DNA from 2 places in the Desulfovibrio oxyclinae DSM 11498 genome. Region 1 is predicted to be linked to the other one. Evidence: predicted binding sites of a transcription regulator. Region 1 holds the regulator's gene; the other holds the start of a gene.
The links. The regulator sigma-54, encoded in region 1, starts transcription at its own class of promoters, with help from an activator protein. The targets are predictions, from matches to a motif close to CTGGCACGGNNNNTGCTT.
Positions count from the first base shown of each region.

Region 2: the regulator sigma-54 is predicted to act here: its motif matches at 4,879-4,896, upstream of B149_RS18045 (YeiH family protein).

Region 1 covers NZ_AQXE01000010.1:98,963-106,339, reverse strand. The annotation lists gene B149_RS0111965 (CTP synthase) at 1-61, shown strand, start outside; gene kdsA (3-deoxy-8-phosphooctulonate synthase) at 68-874, shown strand; gene B149_RS0111955 (KdsC family phosphatase) at 871-1,395, shown strand; gene lptC (LPS export ABC transporter periplasmic protein LptC) at 1,397-2,023, shown strand; gene B149_RS0111945 (LptA/OstA family protein) at 2,025-2,867, shown strand; gene lptB (LPS export ABC transporter ATP-binding protein) at 2,868-3,593, shown strand; gene rpoN (RNA polymerase factor sigma-54) at 3,835-5,262, shown strand; gene hpf (ribosome hibernation-promoting factor, HPF/YfiA family) at 5,302-5,844, shown strand; gene B149_RS0111925 (PTS sugar transporter subunit IIA) at 5,848-6,297, shown strand; gene rapZ (RNase adapter RapZ) at 6,304-7,188, shown strand; gene B149_RS0111915 (PTS sugar transporter subunit IIA) at 7,195-7,377, shown strand, end outside.
Region 2 covers NZ_AQXE01000012.1:20,236-27,612, forward strand. The annotation lists gene B149_RS0113055 (sensor domain-containing diguanylate cyclase) at 1-822, opposite strand, end outside; gene B149_RS0113060 (sigma-54-dependent transcriptional regulator) at 897-2,288, opposite strand; gene B149_RS0113065 (c-type heme family protein) at 2,281-4,689, opposite strand; gene B149_RS18045 (YeiH family protein) at 4,947-6,578, shown strand; gene B149_RS0113075 (hypothetical protein) at 6,593-6,772, shown strand; gene B149_RS0113080 (universal stress protein) at 6,830-7,276, shown strand; gene B149_RS0113085 (hypothetical protein) at 7,317-7,377, shown strand, end outside.

The DNA.
Region 1 (7,377 bases):
TCCGCATCCCCTGTTCCGCGACTTCATCAAGGCCGCGAAGGAAAACAAGTCGGACGACTAGGAGCCTATGGAATCCGCCAAGCTTTACGAATCCTGCCGGTCCGGCCTGTTTTTCATGGCCGGACCGTGCGCGCTTGAGAGCCGGGAATTGGCGCTCGACGTGGCCCGTCACTTGGCGGACATGGCGAAGCGACTTGATCTGAACCTGATTTTCAAAAGCTCTTTCGACAAGGCCAACCGGACCTCGGTGACGAGTTTTCGGGGGCCGGGCATGTCGCGCGGGTTGGAGATACTGGCCGAGGTCAAGGAAACCACCGGACTGCCTGTGGTCACAGATATTCATATGCCCGAGCAGGCCGCCGTGGTCGCCGAGGTGGCGGACGTCATTCAGGTGCCCGCCTTCCTGTGCCGTCAGACGGACCTTCTCGTGGCAGCCGGTGAGACGGACCGGATCGTCAATGTCAAAAAGGGACAGTTCCTTGCTCCCTGGGACATGGACAATGTGGTCGGCAAGCTGCGTTCCACTGGCAATGAGAAAATCTGGCTCACCGAACGCGGTGCCATGCACGGCTACAACAACCTTGTTGTGGACTTTCGTTCCGTGCCCGAGATGCATGCGTTCGATGTTCCTGTGGTCTTTGACGCCACGCACTCGGTTCAGAAGCCGGGCGGTCAGGGCGCCAGTTCGGGCGGCAACCGTGAATATGTGCCCGTCCTTGCTCGTGCAGCCGTTGCCGCAGGCGTGGACGGAGTTTTCATGGAAGTGCATCCGGATCCGGATAAGGCGCTGTGCGACGGCCCCAACAGCCTGCACCTCGACAGTGTGGAGCCGCTCGTCAAGCAGCTGCTCGCCGTGCGGGAGGCCATCTCATGAGTCGTGCACAGGAGTTGGCCGCCAAAACGGAACTTCTGGTGCTCGACTGCGACGGCGTGCTGACCGACGGAGGCCTGTACTACGACGAGTCCGGGATGCGCATGAAGCGCTTCAATGTGCAGGACGGGCTGGGTATCAAGATCGCGCAGGCCGCAGGGCTTGAAGTGGCGGTCATCACCGGGCTGAATCAGCCGCCGGTAGAGCGTCGCATCAAGGAACTCGGCATCCGACATTATTATCCCGGCAATCATCACAAGGTTCCGCTTTTCGAGGAAATCTGTGAGAATGTCGGAGTTGGTGCGCAGAACGCAGCTTTCATGGGAGACGACTGGGTGGATGCCGGTGTGATGAAGGCTGCCGGATTCGCCATGGCCGTTCCCAACGCCCAGCCGGAGATACTGAACATGGCCGACTGGATATCCACGAAGCGCGGCGGCGACGGCGCGGTGCGGGAGGCCATATCCTTTATCCTCAAGCACCGGGGCCTGCTCGACGAACAGTGGAACAAGTGGGTGGGGTGACATGAAGCTTCGGCCGCTCCTGCTTTGGGGAGCGATCTTTTTCAGCGGCATCGTGTTCGGGTTCATTGTGAAGGAGTATGTTTCACAATCCGAACCCGAAAAGCCCGCGCGCGCCGAAAAGCAGACGCTTGAGGACAGTCCGCTGGTTTCCAGTACGGAAATCAGCGCGGAGGACATCCTGTTGGAGCAGGGGAGCGAAGGTGCGCTCGACTGGAAGCTGCAGGCGCGAAAGGCTGCGTACGATCAGGACAATGGGCTTGTCGTTGTCGAGCGTCCACAGCTCACTGCCTACTTCGGTGATGATCGGCAGGAAGTGTACGTGCGCGCCGACGCTGGCGAAGTGGACCAGCAGAACGATAACCTTACCCTGTACGACAACGTGGACGGACGTTTCGGCATGTTTACGGTTCAGGCCAAGAATTTCGATTATGTCGGAGCCATCGACAAGGTCGTCATCAAAGGTGGCGTGTCCGTGGCCCGGCCCGACCTTGAAGTGAACGCCACAGCTGTCGAGATAGACCTTCTCTCACGGCAGATGGTGGCGGCCGGCGGTGTCGAGGCGGTCGTGAGCACCAGCGCGGTCGGCTCAGACGGGACTTCCGAGCCTGACGAACAAGCGGAGCAGTAATATGTTTTTCAATCGAGTCCTGTACTTCATGTTGGCGGCCCTGTTTGTGGCGCTCCCCGTAACTGACACCTCTGCCCAGGAGTTGGGCGAACTGCGCGAAACTTCGGCGAATCTGAACGTTCGCGAGGCCAGAAATCCCGGCGCAGAGCACGTGCGGACCCTCATGAAAGGTGATCGCGTGCGGGTGGCGCATCCCAAGGACGGTTGGGTTGCCGTCTTTGAACCTGACGCCACCGATTATCCCGAAGCCGAGGCTATCGGCTACGCCAACGCAAAGTATCTCGATAAGGTTCCCGATCCGCGCAAGACCTCAGCAGACAAGGGCAAGGCTCAGGCGCCTGCCGAAGTCGAACCGGCCGAAGGTGCCGGACAGGTTGTATCCGACATTCAGGATGTCCCGCCCAAGCCGCAAGGGCCCACCGGCGTTCCTGTCAAGGTCAACGCGGACCGCATGACCTACGACGAGCAGGGTAAGGTCGTCGCATTCGAGGGTAACGTGGTTGCCAAGCACGAAGGACTCACGCTCACTGCGGACAAGGTCTCCGCTTTCTTCGTCACGGGGGATAAGCGTTTCGACGTGAAAGGCATTGACCGCATCGTCGCCACTGGCAACGTTCATGCGGAGAAGGGCAATACTTCCGGTGACTGCGGCAAGCTGACCTATCTGGTCGAGCCGCGTATCCTGGTCATGGAGCAGGAGCCTGTGCTGCGTGACGGCCCCAACAGCATCACCGGCGAGAAGATTCGTTTTTACGTTCGTGAAAACCGCAGTGAAGTGGTCGGCGGCAAGGGCAAACGCGTCGAGGCCGAGTTTTTCACCAACAGCGGTCTGGAGATTCAGTAGATGGAAAAAGGCCTTTCCGCCTCCGACCTCAGCAAACGCTATGGTCGCAAGGAAGTCGTTCACAGCATCCGGCTGTCGCTCGGTCGCGAGGAAGTCGTGGGGCTGCTCGGCCCCAACGGCGCGGGCAAGACCACGACGTTCTACATGCTGGCCGGGATCGTCAAACCGTACTCCGGTGACGTTTATCTCAACGGCAGAAATATCACCGACCTGCCGTTGCACGAACGGGCCCGTCTGGGCGTGAGCTATCTGCCGCAGGAAAGTTCCATCTTCCGCAAACTGACGGTTCGCCAGAACCTCCAGATAATCCTTGAGCAGACCGACATGACGCCTCGCCAGCAGCGCGAGCGTGCAGACGAGCTCATGGATATGTTTTCCATTACCAAGCTGGCCGATCAGGCATCCATGTACCTTTCCGGCGGCGAACGGAGAAGGCTTGAGATCGCCCGCGCGCTCATCATGAGCCCGGACTTCATTCTGCTCGACGAACCGTTCGCCGGCATCGACCCCATCGCGGTCATCGACATTCAGGAGATCATCTCCGTGCTCAAGAGCATGGGTATCGGTATTCTCATCTCCGACCACAACGTCCGGGAGACCCTGAATATCTGCGACCGTGCCTACCTCGTGTACGAGGGCACCATCATCCTCGACGGCACCCCCGCCGACATCGTCCAGAGCTCTCGGGCCCGCCAGATTTATCTGGGCGAAGACTTCTCGCTCTAGCTTTTTTCAAGAGTTCCACCCTTTGGTCGTTTACAGTCGCCCGGAAGGTTGGTACAGTTTTTTCATGCTCATTGTATTGCGTATGTAAAATCAACATTTGCGGTTGGTTATCCGGTCTTTCTTGCGGTAGCCGAAAGCATGTGGCATACTCTTACACAAGAGATTCGGGCTGTGTGCCCGAATCAAATGACCAATTTATGTCGAGAACCGGGTGGGACGCCCGCACGAATAGAGAAACCGTATGGGGCTTGAACTCAGGCAACAACTCAAGCTGACGCAGCAGCTGGTCATGACGCCACAGTTGCAGCAGGCAATCAAGCTGCTGCAGATGTCGCGCCTTGAGCTGGTTGAAACGGTTCAGCAGGAGCTTCTTGAAAACCCGTTCCTGGAGGAGTCCGAGAACGAGGCGGTTCAGGAGGCGCCCGAAAAGGAGTCCGACACGCTCAAGGAAGCGGGTGAGGGCACCGATGAATCCGTCATGCGCGATGCGGACTGGGACAACTACATGGGAGAATTCTCAAGCTCGTCCAAGCAGTCGCAGGTTCGTGAGTACGAGTCCCCTGAAGAGGGCCTGACGTTCGAAGCCCGTCTTGCCTCCAAGCCATCCCTTGAAGGGCACCTCGGCTGGCAGATCCGTCTCTCCGACTTCACGGATCAGGAAGTCGCAATCACTGACGTTATCATAGGCAATCTCGACTCCAACGGCTATCTTCATGCCAGCATGGAAGAGCTTTGCGAGATGATTCCCGGTGTTGATGGGGAGCTTGTCGAGTCGGTCGTCAAGCGCATTCAGCGCCTTGATCCGGTGGGAGTTGCATCCCGTACGCCGCGGGAATGTCTGCTCGTCCAGATGGAGATGCTTGGCATCGACGATCCCATCCTCGTTTCGATAGTCACCGAGCACCTTGAAGACATCGAAAAGAACCGCTTCAAGCCGCTGGCCCGCAAGTTCAAGATTTCTCTGGAAGAGCTCAAGGGGTACCTTGAAGAGCTTCAGAAGCTCGACCCTATGCCCGGAGCCAATTTTTCCAGTACGGAGCCGCATTACGTCAGCCCCGACGTGTATGTATACAGCTACGGGGACGACTTTGTGATCGTGCTCAACGAGGATGGTCTGCCGCGTCTGCAGATGAACCAGTTCCTCGCCGATACGGTGCAGGGCAGGGCGGACCTGGACAAGGAATATTTCCGTGACAAGATGAGCTCCGCCGCGTGGCTGATGAAGAGTCTGTATCAGCGTCAGCGCACGCTCTACAAGGTCATGGAGAGCATTGTGAAGTTCCAGCGCGAGTTCTTCGAGGAGGGCGTGACCAAGCTCAAGCCGCTGATCCTCAAGGAAGTGGCCGAGGACATCAACATGCATGAGTCCACGGTCAGCCGCATCACCACGAGCAAGTACGTGTCCACTCCGCACGGTATTTTCGAGCTCAAATTCTTTTTCAACAGTGCTCTCGACCTCGGCGACGGTTCGCAGGTCGGGTCGGAAAGCGTCAAGGCGCTCATAAAAAAACTCATAAGCGAGGAGGAGCCGAAAAAACCGCTCAGCGACGAAAAGATCGGCGAGATACTCAAGGAGCGTTTGGATGTGAACATCGCCCGCAGGACCGTGGCAAAGTACCGGTCCGCCATGGGGATTCCATCATCGTCCAAGCGCAAGAGCTATTTTTAGTAAAGGCTTGTCATTACCCAATAACCAGGAGGGTATACCATGAATGTCAGCTTCACCTTCAAGAACTTCGATCCGTCTCAGCATCTGCGGGATTACGCCAACAAGCGCTTCGCCAAGCTCGGCAAGTTCTTCAAGGACACCGACAATGCGGATCTTCAGGTGAACCTCATGGTGGAGAAGCTCCGTCACAAGGCGGACGTTATCCTGGATGCGGACACCGTGCATCTGACGGCTATCGAAGCCTCAGAGGACATGTACGCCACCATTGATCTGGTGCTGGACAAGCTTGAGGCGCAGCTTCGCAAGCAGCGTGAGAAGATGAAGGGCAAGACCAGAAAGGTCCGCCAGGAGCGGGAAGTTCGCATGAACTACCTGAACTACGGTGATGACCGTCGCGCCGAACCCACCATCGTGGGGACGGACAGCTATGTGCCCAAGCCCATGTCCGTGGACGAAGCTGCCATGCAGCTCGACACCATGGATCATGAGTTTCTCGTCTTCAGAAATAGCGAAACCGAGGGCGTCAACGTCATCTACAAGCGCGACAACGGAGACTTCGGCCTCATCGATCCCGGATTCTGATCAATGAAACTTGGTGATTACCTTGATAAGGACCTGATTCTCTCCGACATGGCCTCGGCCGACAAGGCCGGGGCCCTCGGAGAGCTTGTCGTTCCACTGCAGGAACGCTTCCCGGAAATGGATTCCGACCTTGTTCTGCGCGTTCTCAAGGAACGGGAGGAGCTCGGAACTACCGGCATCGGGGACGGCGTGGCCATACCTCACGGCAAGCTGGATTCTCTGGACCAGATTGCGGTGGTGGCGGGCCGAAGCCGCGACGGACTTGATTTCGAGGCGCTCGATTTCAAGCCATGCCACATTTTCTTTCTCGTGCTCGCGCCGGAACAGGTTGCCGGGATGCATCTGCGTATTCTTGCGCATATTTCAAGGCTCCTGAAGGACGATTCCTTCCGTAAGGCATTCATGGAAGCGGAAGGGCAGGATGAACTCTGGAAACTGCTCAAGAGCGCATAGCAGGCCATGACTCCACGCAATGCTTTTACGGTGATCATCGTAACCGGTCTTTCGGGCGCGGGTAAAAGTACCGCCATCCGGGTTTTTGAAGACCTTGGATTCTTTTGCGTGGACGGACTGCCGGTGAGCATGGCACCTAAGCTGGCCGAGCTTTTCCGCCAGAAGGACGACCCCCGGCAGCGCGGACTCGTGCTTGGACTCGATCTGCGGCAGGACGATTTTCTCGAAGAGTGGAATGAAGCGTTGGAATCCATGGACAACATGGGTGCCCGTGTCGAAATCTTTTTCGTGGAAGCGCGGCTCGAAACGCTCGTGACGCGTTACGCCATGACTCGCCGTCCGCACCCTCTTGAGAGTTCCAGCCTCGGCCTGGAACAGGCTCTGGAAAAGGAACGTGATCTGCTCGCGCCGATCCGCCAGCAGGCTGCGCTGGCCATCGACTCCACACAGTACTCGGTGCATGATCTGCGCCGCGTCATTCAGGAGAAGTGGACCACAGTACAGGAACCCGCCCGCGGTATGCGTGTTCATGTGTTGTCCTTCGGTTTCAAGTATGGAATGCCGATTGAAGCGGATCTGGTGTTCGATATGCGCTTTCTGCCCAATCCTTACTTCGATGCCGACCTCAAGGCGGGGTCCGGCAAGGATGACGAAGTGGCTGAATTCGTACTCGGCAGGGAGCCGGGCAGTGAGTTCATTGGCCGGTTCAGGGACTTCATTGACTACATTCTGCCTCTCTATGCTGACGAAGGGCGGTACAGAATAACCATTGCCATCGGGTGCACCGGCGGCAGACATCGCTCCGTGGCAGTGGCAGAGAATCTTTTTGCCAATCTGAAGGACAACGGATACTCCGTAACTCTGGAACACCGACACATGGAACTTGGGTAGGCACTCATGGCTGAGACCGGACAGGAAATCGGCGCTGGCGTCCTCGTGGTGACGCACGGAGCCTTCGGAAGGGAACTCATCAACGCGGCAGAGACCGTGCTCGGACCGCAGGAGCGTACCGAGTCGGTGGGCGTGGATGTGGACAAGGGCGTGGACAAGACCGTGGAAGCCATCAGGAGCGCCATTCAG
Region 2 (7,377 bases), on a different contig from region 1:
CAGCGTCTGCAATTTGCTGTAACCGACAATGCGCAGCTGCCCGTCGAAGGGCGAACGAATCTTGAATGACCCCGAGGAATGGGACGTTTCATAGATTTCCTGCAGCAAGTCGTAATGTTTGCCGACGAGGGCGGCGTGTCCCGGGATGCGGGTGATTATGTTTCCTTCGTCCGTGGTCACGAGGAGCGTAGCTCCTTTGGGGTATTCAAGACCGCTGTACATGTCGTGCAGGGCATCAACGTTGACGATGGCCACGAAAATGGCATCGATTGTTCCGTCGTCAGCGCGGACCGCCTTGCTCACCCCGAAGAACCAGTTGCCCTCGTGCACTCTGGAAAGCAGGGGTCTGCCCACATACAGGTCGTCATGGTCCATGCGGTGGACCATTATATAATCCCTGTCCCCCACATACGGGGGCACTCCGTCACCGCTCCAGTGCAGGATATTACCGTCGGGATCGGCCACGACCAAGTCCATGAGGTACTCATTGGCATGCCTGTACTGACGCAGAAGCGCACTGAACTGATCGTCGTGCGCGGCATGGCGGTTGTGCGTATCTTCAAGCAGCGCAGCCACGCTGATCAGGCCGTTGAGCACCTCGCCGATGCTCATGAGGGTCTTTTCGGTCTGCCCTGCGGCTATGCTGGAAATGAAACGAAGATTCTGGCGAGCACTTTCATTGACGGCCCGGTAAGAGGTGTAGGCACTGAAAAGGAAGAGCAAAAGAACAGAGAAAAACAGGGCGGCCGCAAAGACCCATGACAGGTAAACCTGTCGCTTGCCCTCTCCGCTGAAGCTCTGCTCCTCGCGAATGCCGACCATGGCCCCCTCCTGGTGGGAATCATTCCTTCTTTAACCAATACAGGAGAGGGGGCGCAGGTCAAGCAAAGAGTTTTTTAGCGAAAACGGTCCGGGGAGAGATCCACGCGTTTGAGAATCTTCTGAAGAGCGACGCGGCTGAGGCCGCTTATGCGGGCAGCTTCGGAGACGTTGCCGCCAGTGGCTTCCAGCAGACGCCGCGTATAAGACCTCGTGAAATCGTCCACGACCGCGGCCTTGGCTTCCTTGTAGGACGACAGCTCACCCGGTCCATCGCCGGAAACACCATTTTCCGCCATGCGCACCACGGGCAATGTCACGCGGTCGCCCGCGGCAAAGACTGCCAGCCGCCTCACGAAGTTCTGCAATTCACGCACGTTGCCGGGCCACGGGCGGGCAGAGAGATATCCGAGCGCTTCGGGGGTCGGCTCCTTGGGTGTGGTTCCGAGTTCCGCACAGGTCATGTCCAGGAAGTGATGCACCAGCAGCGGGATGTCCTCGGTCCTTTCACGCAGGGACGGCACGGTGACGGTGAGCACGTTCAGCCGATAATACAGGTCTTCGCGGAATTCGCCCTGACGCATGCGTTCTTCCAGATCACGGTTTGTGCTGGCGAGAATGCGCACGTTGATGGGAACGTTTCTGCTCGCCCCCACCGGCCGGATTTCCTGCTCCTGAAGGCACCTGAGAAGTTTGGTTTGCAGTCCCATGGGCAGATCGCCGATTTCGTCCAGCAGGAGGCTGCCCCCCTCGGCGTTGACAAAGAGGCCCTTTCTGGCGCGATCTGCGCCGGTGAAGGCTCCCTTGACGTGGCCGAAGAGTTCGCTCTCCAGCAGATGTTCGGGAATCGCCGGGCAGTTCACCGCCACCATGGGATTCTCAGTGCGGGAACTCAGCCGATGCACGACGCGAGCGGCCAGTTCCTTGCCGGTGCCGGACTCACCGAGGATAAGGACGGTATAATCGGACTGGGCCACGGCGGCCAACGAATCCTTGAACCTGCGGATGGCCGGACTGTCACCAACAATGCAGTCCGTCTCACTGCGACAGGCCAGTAGACTCCTGAGTCGCTCGTTTTCGCCCAGCAGACGGCTTCTTTCCAGCGCCTTTTCCGCCACACGGAACAGTGCCTGCGGCTCCACCGGCTTGGTGAGGAAGTCGTACGCACCCATTTTTAGCGCGCGCACCGCCTGCTCGATGGTTCCATGCGCCGAAAGCATGACGAGGGTGGTTCCGGGCCACTGGTCGTGGATGCGTCCCACCAGCTCGATACCGTCCATTTCGGGCATCTTGAGGTCCGAGATGACCACGTCGAACGGCAGGTCCTCCATGAATTCCAGTGCCTCCGCACCGGAATGGCAGGCCATGATGCGTTCATTCGGGTAGCGGCTCTCCAGCAGGCGGGCTATGCCGCTCGCGAAGTCCGGCTCGTCGTCCACAACGAGAATGCTTGTCTTGTCGTTAGCCATTCACTGTATCCTGATTGGCGCCCTGCGCCTTGTTGAAACGTATGGTGAACACCGCGCCGCCATCGTTGGCGACCTCGATGCTTCCGCCCATGTCCTGCAACAGCCCGTAGACCACGGCCAAGCCGAGGCCGGTCCCCTTGCCCACTTCCTTGGTGGTGAAGAAGGGTTCGAACACGCTGTCCAGAATCTCGGTCGGGATGCCGGGGCCCGAATCATGGACCTGAACAGATGGCCGCCCCTGCTCGTCCCGGAAAACCCGGAACCGGATGCTGCCATCCTGAACCACGGCATGCATGGCATTGTTGAAGAGGTTTGCCAGTATCTGTCCGAGGGCCTGCCCGTCAACCGAGGCACCCGAAAAATCCGGATCCACCTCCACGGACACGTCGATGTTGCGATCCTTGGCCTGCACGCTCAACACGTTCACGGTGTCCTCCACCGAGCGGGCCAAATCCACTTCACCGCCCTCTTCACCCTTGGCCGGACGGGCGAAGTCCAGCAGGTCACGCAACACGTTCTGGGCCTGAGTGGCGTGCTTGAGGATAACGTCGGCATCGCGGCGATTCTCATCGCCATGCGGTCCGTTCTTCAAGAGTTCGCCGTAGCATTTGATCACACCGAGCGGGTTGTTCATCTCGTGTGCCAGCCCGGCCGCAAAACGTCCGACGGTGGCGAGCTTCTCGCTCTGACGAACGCGGGCCATCATGCGCCGTTCCGCGGTGACTTCGCGCACATAGACAACCGTACGGGAGTCGTCGGCCACCGGATAGAATCCTACCACGAACTGGCGGTTGTCCACGGAGACCTCTTCCGTGGATTTCAGTCTGCGCCGCAGCGCTTCGGACGGGCAGTCCTCACCCTTGCGGGCGTACAGCACAGGCAGAAGCTCGGAAACGCCGGCTCCGCCGAGTTCTTCGGCCAGAGCTCTCGCTGCGGCGTTGGCCACCACCACGGAGCAGGACCCTTCCAGCAGAAGCAGCGGGTCGGCTATGCCCTCCACGATGGACTGAAGCATGTCCTTCTGACGCAACAGGTTGTCCAATGCGCCGAGGTTTTCCATGGCGATGCCGAGCTGGGTGCCCAGCGCGCGCATGATATCATGATCCTTGTCCTCAAAAATGATGTCGTGATCCCACCACAGGGTGAGCAACCCTTCCGAGGCGGTAGAGGTTGCACCAACCGGCACAAAGGCCAATCGGCTGCCGAGGAACGGCTCGCCCTCCACCAAAACATCCTTCCAGTTTTCCGGAAGTGAAGGATGCTCCTGCTCCTCGGGCCACGCATAACGGTTCTGCGAGGCCAGCATGCAGGTAAACTGCGCTCCCCGCGCATCGAACCGCCGGGCCAGCAGCGGCAGGCAGTAACGCCACATTTCCTTTCTGGACTGGCTTCGGTTCAGACCGTCAATGAGCTGCACAAAAAGCGTAACGTCGGCCTTGCGTTCAAACGCTTCCCTGCTGAGCTGTTCAGTGCGCATGGCCACGGTTCGTTCAAGGTTGGCTGCGTTGTCGCGAAGCTGTTGCTGCACGGAAAGCAGGTGATCGCCCAGTTCCTCCATGCCATGGACCATTTCGTCGATCTCGTCCGAATGCTCCATGCGCTCAAGCGCCTTCACTTCATCCTTGCCGCCGAAACGATCGCGGAAAACCTGCGTCAGCCGTTTCAGGTTCGCGGATACCAACCTGTTGAAGAAGACCTGCACCACGGCGAAAAACATGATCATGCCCACGCCATAGATGCCGATATAACCGACGGTGGCGTCGCGAATCTGCGTGACCGCGTCATCCACGGGAAATCCCACGAGGTCCACACCGTCGATGGCGCCTGCCTCGCGACCGAAACCGCGCTCCCTGCCGTACCGTTCCAGGAGCACCTGAGGCGCCTCTTCCGGTTCGCCGTGGCAGTGCAGACATTTCTTGTAAAAGGTGACGGGCCGGGCGGTTATGAAATATTCGTCCTCACCAATTCTGCGGTAGCCCTCCCACTCTTCCTGTTCCGGGCTCTGGCGAAACTTGTCGAGCAGTTCAAGTTCAAGCCCTCTTGCCTCGTAATCGGGATTGCGCGCATTCACGGAGACGCGGCGGTACAGCACCTCCGAGTCCTCCAGCGCCACCCTGTCCATGACGCTTCTGGATATGAAGGAGGAACTCATGGCCTCAATGACGAATTCATCCTTGGGCAACACGCTGAACATCTTTGGACGCAGGTCCTCGCGAACATAGCGCTGAACGGAGTCCGCCTGCGCCAGGGCGAGCTTGGCCCGGTCGCGAACTTCGGAATCGAGCAGCGACTTGAGATGAAAATACATGCTGGCGGAAAAGAACACGCCCATTATGAAGACAATGGTCCCAAGGCCGAGCAGGAATTTCACCTGCAGTGTCTGGGGCCTGAATATGGTCATCTGCTATACACCTCTGAGTGGAAGAATAAGGGTTTCATACTAATGCCGGGATTGATTTGTGGCAAGAGCGGTAAAAATTCGGGCAACTTCGCATAGAGGGGGCAACACCTGCAAACCAAAGTATGCAAACTCATCGCGGGACACTTTTTTCACAGTCAATAAAATCAGGAACTTGAAAGCATGTGAAAGTTGGCACGCAGCTTGCCTAAGGGAGGGCAACCTTGTTTCAAACCCTAAACCCTCAGGGGAGGAGATTTATGGCAAGCTCTGATGTCGGACGTCCAAGCAACGTCCCCGTATGGATCCTCAGCGGCATTCTGCTGCTGTACGGATTCCTTGTTGCAACCGGGGCTCTCACCCCGATGTTCAAGGCCCTCAACGTTCACAAATCCGTGGACCTCATGGAAGTGCTCGGCTTCACTTTCGGCGGTCTCGGACTTGTAACCGCCATGCTGCGCGCCGGCCGCATGAACAAGCCCCAGACGAACATGGACATCTTCGTCCTGGAAACGATCCCGGGCATCATGTTCATCGTCGCACTCGCCATGGGCATCCGCTGGTTCGCCGAGCCGATGGTTACGATGATGTCCAGCGCCCTGGTGCCGGTTCTCGGTTTCAAGATCCACAAGGTCCTGAACCTGAACTACGTCGTCCTGGGTATTCTGGTCGGTATCATCATCACCAACAGCTGGGGAATCCCCAAATTTGCCGCCGCTGGCGTCAAGACTGCACGCTTCGTCCTGAAGATGGGCGTCATCCTGCTGGGTGCACGCTACTCCTTCGCGGAACTCGCCAAGCTCGGCATGGTCTCCGTCTGGATGATCGGCTTCTTCGTTCTGGGAACCGTGTTCTTCGTGCTGTTCCTCGGTAAGGTCTTCAAGCAGCCCAAGTCCATGACCGGTGTCCTGTCCGCGGGCATGGGCGTCTGCGGTGTGTCCGCGACCGTTGCCTGCGCTCCGGTCGTCAAAGCCCGCTGCTCCGAAATGGCCTACACCATCGGTACCATCCTCGGCTTTGGTATCCTCTGCATGTTCGCCTTCCCGACCATCGGTAAGCTCGTCGGCATGAACCCGACGCAGTTCGGCGCATGGGCCGGTACCGGCATCCTGAACTCCGCTCAGGTCGCCGCTGCTTGTCTCGCGTTTAACGCCGTGGACATCAAGACCCTCAAGGTCGGCGAAATCTTTAACATTACCCGCGTACTGTTCCTGCCCATCATCGTTCTGGTGCTGGCAAGCTGGTTCGGTAAGGCCGCAGGCCAGAAGCTGTCCTTCAAGGAAGTTGTCATCGACAAGTTCCCCATCTTCATCATCGGCTTCCTCCTGCTGTTCTTCATGTCCTCCATCGGCATGTTCTCGCCCCCGGGCCACTACAAGGGTAAGTACCTCGACTTCAGCTACAACCAGCGCACCGAAGTTACCCCTGAAGAGCTCACCGTGCTCCAGAACGCCAAGCTCGAAGGTCTGCTGCCCGAAGAAGAAGCTGCATACAACGACCTCGTGAAGCAGCATCAGATCGCCGGTAACTTCGAAAACCGCGACAACAAGGAACAGTTCGACGCCACTGCCCGCAAGCGCATGGGCGGCATCGAATCCATCCTGGCACGCGCCAAGGGCAAGGAACTCACCATCAGCGCCGACGTTAAGTCCGCACTGAAGCACGCCGTCAAGCAGGTCCACAAGAAGTCCAAGACCGTCGTCACCCTGACCGACGCCATGGTCTGGTTCTTCGCATACGGCCTCATCGGTCTCGGCATGCAGATCACCCGCAAGTCTCTCGCCCAGGCGGGCGGCTGGCCGCTGGTGATGGGCGCCATTTCCGGCGTGACAAAGGCGACCCTGTCCTTCATTGTCGTCATGTACTTCGTCAAGGACGTCGTCCTTAAGTAAGTGGAGGAGTAATAATGGAAGAAAACGTGAAGCTTGAAAAAGAGAACTGCCCGGTCTCCGATCAGGACCAGCAGGACAACGAAGAACGCGCGCTCTCCGTCTTCGCCTCCGAAAAGAACGAAGACCTGACCGCCCTCGTCCTGGTTCTCATTGTGACCTTCGTCGTGCTGCTTTTCACCAAGTGGCTCGTCTAAAGTAACCCAACCCCGGGGGGAGTTTCCGAACTCCCCCCGGATACAAACGAGACAAGCATGTTCAAGAAAATTCTTCTCGCCACACACGGAACACCCGGAGCCCGCAAGGCCGAAGCACTCGCTGCGGACTGGGCCAAACGGACCGGAGCCGAGCTGCTGGTACTCAGCGTCGCAAACGAAGCATGGAAAGACATGACCTGCGACGACTGGCTCAACACTTCCACCACCCGCAACACCTTCGGCGGTTATGTGGAAGGACAGATCAGCGCGGAAGTGGACCGTCTTCACACACGCATTCGCGAGGACATGCAGGATATTTCCCCCAAGTTCGCCTGCGTGGTAGGCAAGCCTTTCGAGGCCATCGCCGAAGTAGCAGCCGAAACCGAAGCCGATGTCCTCATCATCGGCGCAAGACAGAAGAAGCAGGCTCCGGGCTTCAAGGACCGGGTCACCGCCAAGGACCTCCACCCGCTGCTGCCCTGCCCGCTCGTCGTCGCACCGTAAATACTTGGCTCAAAAGCCGCGCAGAGATACAGTAAAGAATATGGATACCCCAACCGAAAATATCTGGATGCCCCTGAACCTGCCGTGGAAGCAGGACTTCT